DNA from 3 places in the Blautia sp. JLR.GB0024 genome. Region 3 is predicted to be linked to each of the others. Evidence: riboswitches for the same ligand, from Rfam matches in the RefSeq annotation. Region 3 holds a riboswitch; each other region holds the start of a gene.

Region 1 (2,269 bases), on a different contig from region 3:
TGATGAACTGCCAAGACCAATCCCGATTTGTCCTGCTCATCAATCACGCCGTCCCTGTTCACGTCACCGTATCCCATAACACCGGGATGTTTTTCCATATCAGAAAAATCCATTCCTGTATAGACATCCAGAAACTGCATCTTCTGCTCCATGGCCTGTATCTCCACATCCTGGTCATACGAGGCAAAGCTGTCTCCGCTTATACTGAGATGGTACTGCCCGGGTTCCAAATCTGTAAAAGATGCCTCCGCCTTTTTAGAAACGCCCTCACCCTCCTGCATGGAAAAGGATGCTGTAAGCTGCCGGCCGCCACCTGTTAAAACTGCCTGCAGTCCTCTGTTCAGCGCTTCCGGGTCACTGTATGGGAGTGTGTAAAGCAGGCTTAGATGCAGCCGGCCTTTCTGTACCACCGCTCCGGTCTCAGAAAGCAGTGCTCCTTCTCCTTTCTGCGCATCCGGATCACCTGCCATCTGTTCTCCTGCAGCCCCTTCTTTTCCGGACGCTTCCGTCTGTTCCTCTGCGGTCCCTGCTTTTCCGGACTCTTCCGTCTGTTTCTCTGCGGTCCCTGCTTTTCCGGACTCTCCCGTCTGTTCCCTTGCGGTCTCTTTTTTCCCGGATTCTCCTGCCAGTATCCCTGCAGTATCCTCTTTCCCGGATTCTCCCGACAGTATTCCTGTAGTACCTTCTTTTCCGGATTCTCCCGTCTGTTCCTCTGCAGCCTCTGCGTTCTTTGGCGCTCCCGCCTGTTCACCCTGCATTTTCATCTGGCCCTCAGGCACTTCTGCAGGTTGCTGCAGGCTCCTGTTCCTCAGCGTTTCCGCCTGCCATCCGGGCGTCTCGCTCTGCTTCCCGGCATCCATCTTCTGGCTGCTGTCCACATCCATGTATGCTGCCTGCGCACCGGATTTAAAAGACTCCACATCCTGCCCCTGAACAGCGGCAGATGCAGTAGTCCCCGGTGTCTGCAGGAGCATACCGGATACAAGAAGCCAGACGCATAACTTTTTCATTTTCAATTTTTATTCTCCTTCCCCTTTCAGGGCCAAAAAAAACGATACCCAGGGATATCGTTTTTCTTAAAGACAACAGACGGACAGAATATCCCTGTCCATCACTGTCTGCAGCCCGGCTGTCCCTCCCTTGGGACCCGTGGCTTTGCGTCACTGCCTTACGACAGTTTTGCCCCTTTATTTTTTTATATTTCCGTTTTCTGACTCTGTTCATGTATTAAACAGGATCACTATATTAAGAATATCAATTTTGACAATTTTAGTCAAGTCTTTTCATTCCATATTTTTGATTTTTTTACAGATTTCTTCCAGAAGACCGTCTCTGTTCTTTTCTGTAACTTCAATCACTTCCACGTCGGGGCGTTCTGCCACTGCCTGTGTAAACGCACCTGTATTCTTCTGCAGGACACCGATGACAAGACTCTGGGTATCCAGACAGGAGAACAATGCTTCCTGAAAGGCGGGGGCATCTGCCTCAGCCTTTCCGAGTTCATCTATCACGGCTGTTTTTTCAGGCATTTCCTTCACCTTTTTCATCACGGCTGCGCCCAGTGTCTCAAAGGTTTCCGGTATGGATATCTTCTTTCCCTTACCGGCCCGTATTAGGATCGGACTGTCATTTTCGTATTCTCCCACAGGTACCAGGCTGTGCAGGTAAAATCCCTTCTGGACACCGCCGATCTCATAGGGCAGTGTTCTGTAACCCACCGGCTCTGTTCCCAGTTCTTCCACAATACGGTTTAAAAGTGTGCTCTTGCCAGCCCCTTTTTCCCCTGTCAGGAAGATATGTTTTCTATGTGCTTCTGAGGGATGGGCCGTGAGTTTTTTCTTTCCGGCCAGCTTTTTCTCTGCCTTATGGCAGCCACACTGGCAAAAAGCCGCTGCCTTTTGGAGCATGGGACGCTTTTTTAAAGGAAATTCCGCATCCGGAAGTGTTTCCAGCAGATCTGCCAGAGCGGATATCTCTTCCACAGAGTGATAGACTCTGAACTCCCCATAGGTTTTTTTATCCCCGGCAAGTCTCCCTGCTATGGCAATCGTCTCCTCTGTCAAACGTTCCGAAACCTCCGCATCCTTATGTGCACAGATGATTCTGGGCACACAAAGTTCATACTCTCCTTCCAGTATGAGGTAATCCACAGGCAGTTTCTCATAGAAATCCCCGCTTACGTCCGCCGGAAGTAAAATATCGGTCTCTTTTTTCCCTTTTACACAGACAAGATCAGCGCCCGCCTCCCTGTGTCTCCACGTATTACTGT
Region 2 (2,269 bases), on a different contig from region 3:
TTACAGTAATATCCCTGAGGTGGGGGGCTGGAAGCTGTGGGAGATACTGCTTTTGTACAGTTTTCTGTTGTTCTCGGAGGGGTGTATTAACTTCTTTTTTCAGGGAACCTGGAAGATTGCGGAGATGATCAATATGGCGGATCTGGACCGGTTTCTGGTGCGGCCGCTTCCCGTGGGGCTGCAGCTTCTCACGGCCAGGATTGATTTTGACGGGCTGAATAAGATGGGGATTGCGGCGGCTGTGTTTGCTCTGGGGGCAAGTCACTGTAATATCAGGTGGAGTTTGTGGAAAATTGTCTGTCTGGCGGTGTTTCTTGTGGAATGTTGTGTGATTCGTGTGTGTATGATCTGGATTGCAAGCTGTGCCTCATTTTGGATGGAGGGAGGGAAGAACAGTTTGAATTTCTTTGCTATTTCCATTGGGGAGATGGCGAAATATCCGCTGATCATTTATCCGCCTGTACTGCAGGGGATATTTGCGTATTTGATTCCGTATGCGTTTGTCAGTTACTATCCGGTGGGGTATCTGCTGGGAAAGAGCGGGATGCGTGCCGGGGTGATGGTTATGCCGGCAGTGTGTGCGGTGATGGCGGGGGTGGCTGTGATTGTGCTTAAGAGGGGGCTTGGGAGGTATGAGAGTAGTGGGAATTGAGATGGGACAGGATTGTTTCGGGGAATGCGGATGAATTTAAAAATATTAAAATAATGCAGGGTATAACATTGCGAATATATTGTGAAGAAATATTTTTGTCATACTGGATGTGCAAAGTCATATTTGCACATTCTTGGCATAAATAGTATAATTTTGGTATTCTGTAAATACATGTTGACATTTAACACGAAATAGAGTATGGTGAGTTTAAGATAAATATTCGATAATAGTAAAGCTGTCGAAAGGCAGTGACACAAAGCTAAAGGGTCTAAGGTCTAACAAGCATGACTATGACAGCCAGTTGCCGTATTATTTTTTGTAAGGTAATTTTTATACCTTGCTTTATTTTGATACGCTTCTGCCTGCAAATTGCTGCAGGCAGTTTTTATTTCGGGGAAAAGTGTATCCCGAGGTAAAAAGCCGGTAGATACTTGTCACAGGATAAGTATGTTCTTTTTGTACGAAAAAATGAAAGAACGCCCCTGCCGGAGGCAGCAGAATCCTTTAGGTTTGTGCAAAGTTCAGGCATAGCGCCGGAGTTTGCCGCACAAACATCCGAAACTGAAAAAAATCAGGAACCGCGCGAGAGTATGCCTAGGCATACTCTCTTTGTTATTATAGGTATAATAACAAAAACATCCTGAAGACATAAAATATAATTTCGTGCGGCCAAAAATTTCAGAGGTGAGAGAATTGAGTGAAGAAGAGAAGAAAACAAAGAGCACCGGTGAGATGGTCACTGATAATGCCCTGAAACTTCAGAAAGCGGTACTGAGACAGAAAATCATGATCGGAGCCCTTGTAGGAGTCATAGCAGTGGGCGGTGCCGGTGCAGCGGGGTATAAGCTCGGATGGTTTGGCGGAGACAATGACAAGGCACAGGAGGAGCAGGTATCAGCGGATATTGATCCAAATGCAGGGGACTGGGACGGAACTATCCCGGAGGCCCCGAAAGGCGATCCCAATGCGGAGAATATAGAATTACCGGGATATCCTAAGATATATATTCCTGCAGGACAGACAGATGTGGATGTGGCATTTTCCAACCCGGAAGGGAACCCCTGTTATTTTACATTCCAGCTTGTGCTCAAGGACGGCGGGGAAGTGCTTTATGAATCAAAACAGGTGCCTCCCGGGGAGGCGATTACAACAGCTACATTGAGCAAGGCTTTGGATGCAGGGGAATATGCGGCTGAACTGAGAATCACAACGGCAAGTATTGTGGACTTATCCCCCATGAACGGAGCAAATATGGAGACCGTGCTCGATGTGAGATAAGGGTGGTGTTTCATGGACAGCAGGAATTGGAGAGGGATTGTAATTTCTGTTATCACGTCAGCGGTACTTGTAGTTGGAAATACGGGGATGGCCTTTGCTGACGCGGAGCAATTTAATGAAGACGGGGAAGCAGATCCTGCAGTATCACAGGAGCTTGTCCGGGATGTGTACGGAAATTGGATTTCAGCAGATATAGAAGAACCTCAGGACTTTGACGAAGAAGAGGAAACAGAAGATAGTCTTCAGGAAGAAAATGAGGAAGAAAAGGATGAAGTCAACAGAGTGCATCATCACGATGAATTCTGTGGCTATAGAGAGGCAGTGCCGGAAATACCATGC
Region 3 (2,269 bases):
CCTGACTGAGCAGAGGAACGACCAATACCGGTTTTCCATACACACCACTCAGGGCATATGCGGTAAACTCTCTGGATTTAGCATTCACTGAATCCATATTTCCTGACTTACATTCAAATACGACTGCCTGTCCGGATTTAAGAAGAAGCATCAAATCTAATTGACAGAAATTCCGGCTGCCGGAAATACTATTGATAAGGACCTCCTGCTCGTTGTTATGCCGGACATCCACATTAAACCCTATACTTTGAAAACACGATTTTTTCCCGGGTTCCATGCCTTCCACAGTTTCTAAAAGAGCCACTTCCGTCATGAATTCCAGGGCATAGCCAAAAGGAAAACTCTTTTCAACAGTTGAATCAATAATTGCCTTTCTTAGTTCATCGTCCAGTTCTATATTATTTATAATCTCTCCGAAAGAACATTGTTTGCTTTTTCCTTTTCTTTGTTATTTAAAATAAGGCATTTCCTAAGTGCCGGATTTCGCTTATATTCCTCTAAAAGTGATTTGTATGCTTTAATACGTAATTCTATATGGTTTCCCTTTTCATCTGAGGTATACCACTTATTTTCATCAAAATAAAACTCTTCCTGTGCCTTTGCGCAATATCCTGCCAATTGAAAAAAACAACTGATTGTCAATGCAGAATCCCCATAAGGCTGCTCTAACTGCGCATATTCCCAATTATTCTTTTCATATTTTCCTACAATTGCTCCCTGTGAATTTCCTTCTAAGTACAAGACCAAACCATTCCTGATGTCTGCTTTCCTTTCTAAACGCTTCTTTGATTCCCGATACTTCCCCTTTCGGAAAACCCGTTGTTTTTTCACGTTGGATCGGCAGATCCACAAATCCTATCTCTGTTCCTGTTCCCATATGTAATGGGGTTTGATTCTGATAAAATACTAATTTTTTCATAAATTTAACAGCCTAATATAAAACCGGCTGTATTCCTCCCTTCCTCCATCATTTTTTAAACAAAAAAGGCACCGCCTATGGGTGTCCTTTTTGTTCTGTAACTGGCTGTCATACCCTAATGACCTAGACTCTGTAGTTTTGCGACACCAGCTTTCTCTGGCTATGCCTTTTTACTGGTATGTTTATTATAAGGTATTTGTCTATGCTCCCCCGTCTCCGGTAGCCTGAACCTTCACCAGTAATATGAGCTTGCTTTCAGGGAACATGATATATCAAGGCGATTTTTTCCACTTCGCTGACTCTATTTCTTTTATTCTTTAAAATATTCATATACTTCTTCAGAAATCTCTTTTATTTTCTCCCTGGCCAATGAAGTATCAGAAAGATTTGATGCAAGAACTGTGATACAGTATGTATTATCTCCATTTAAAATTAAAGCAGCATCATTTTCAACATCATTCAATTCTCCCGTTTTATTTGCGACTTCTACCTCATCAGGTACACCTGCGGGGATTTTATCTGTGCGTTCCTGCTGTTTCAAATAGCGAAGCATCTCCAGAGAATGATTGCATTGATTTAGATATACTTTTTTCAGAAATTCACAGCAGTCTATCGCTGAAGTGTAATTTTCTCCATTTTCATTACTCTCAAGCAACATCCTTCCCATATTAGTATCCTGATACTCATTTTCCTGGCAGTATAAATTAACTCTACTCCTTCCTTCCTCATTACTGCCATATCCCAACATAGCAACCAGTTGATTTGCAGCCTCGTTATCACTGACTGTGATCATCCGCTCCAAACACCCGTTTACCTCCTCTTGTCCATATTCCCGGCACAATTCATCATACGCTTCATAAACTGTTCCCATAATGAATAATTTGATAAGACTGGCTGCCGGATACTTCTCTTGATGAATATTACACATAATTCCAGTATTGAACTGTTCCACATATACAGACCAGTCCCCATCTAAAGATTGTATTTTCTGGGTCAACTGTTTTATTATTTTATTTTCATCTGAAGGGCCTTCCTCATCCGGTTGCGAATTTCCCGTTTCACTCTCCTGTACTTCGGAATCAACAGTAAAAGTCTCCGCATTATGAATTTCCTCTTCCTGCTGCTTTAATTGTTTTAATTGGTCTTCTTTCTCATTTTTTTTCTGATATAAGAAAAAATCCGCACCTAGCAGTGCAACACCGCAGAACAATAATATACAACCTGCCACAAAAATTTTAAACCAGTGCTTATAAGCACGTGTTTTTCGGTATCGCTTTACCTTATTTTTCCGCATAATATCCCTCTACTCTCTTACATTGCCAAAATAATCATCGATTCCATCTGCAATTC

The links. A riboswitch is a leader RNA that binds a small molecule or an ion and turns the genes downstream of it on or off. The one in region 3 is predicted to bind cyclic di-GMP.
Region 1: linked by a shared signal. The riboswitch ahead of V8Q34_RS15125 (fibronectin type III domain-containing protein) and the one ahead of V8Q34_RS17860 (hypothetical protein) in region 3 are both predicted to bind cyclic di-GMP.
Region 2: linked by a shared signal. The riboswitch ahead of V8Q34_RS22140 (hypothetical protein) and the one ahead of V8Q34_RS17860 (hypothetical protein) in region 3 are both predicted to bind cyclic di-GMP.

What each region holds. Positions count from the first base shown of each region.
Region 1 is NZ_JBANBF010000006.1:94,144-96,412, forward strand. It holds gene V8Q34_RS15125 (fibronectin type III domain-containing protein) at 1-1,010, opposite strand, end outside; cyclic di-GMP riboswitch class I at 1,117-1,194, opposite strand; gene mobB (molybdopterin-guanine dinucleotide biosynthesis protein B) at 1,284-2,269, opposite strand, start outside.
Region 2 is NZ_JBANBF010000013.1:137,704-139,972, reverse strand. It holds gene V8Q34_RS22145 (ABC transporter permease) at 1-652, shown strand, start outside; cyclic di-GMP riboswitch class I at 871-961, shown strand; gene V8Q34_RS22140 (hypothetical protein) at 1,346-1,930, shown strand; gene V8Q34_RS22135 (hypothetical protein) at 1,943-2,269, shown strand, end outside.
Region 3 is NZ_JBANBF010000008.1:69,639-71,907, forward strand. It holds gene V8Q34_RS17855 (hypothetical protein) at 403-741, opposite strand; gene V8Q34_RS17860 (hypothetical protein) at 695-919, opposite strand; cyclic di-GMP riboswitch class I at 1,013-1,096, opposite strand; gene V8Q34_RS17865 (serine hydrolase) at 1,230-2,213, opposite strand; gene V8Q34_RS17870 (N-acetylmuramoyl-L-alanine amidase family protein) at 2,223-2,269, opposite strand, start outside.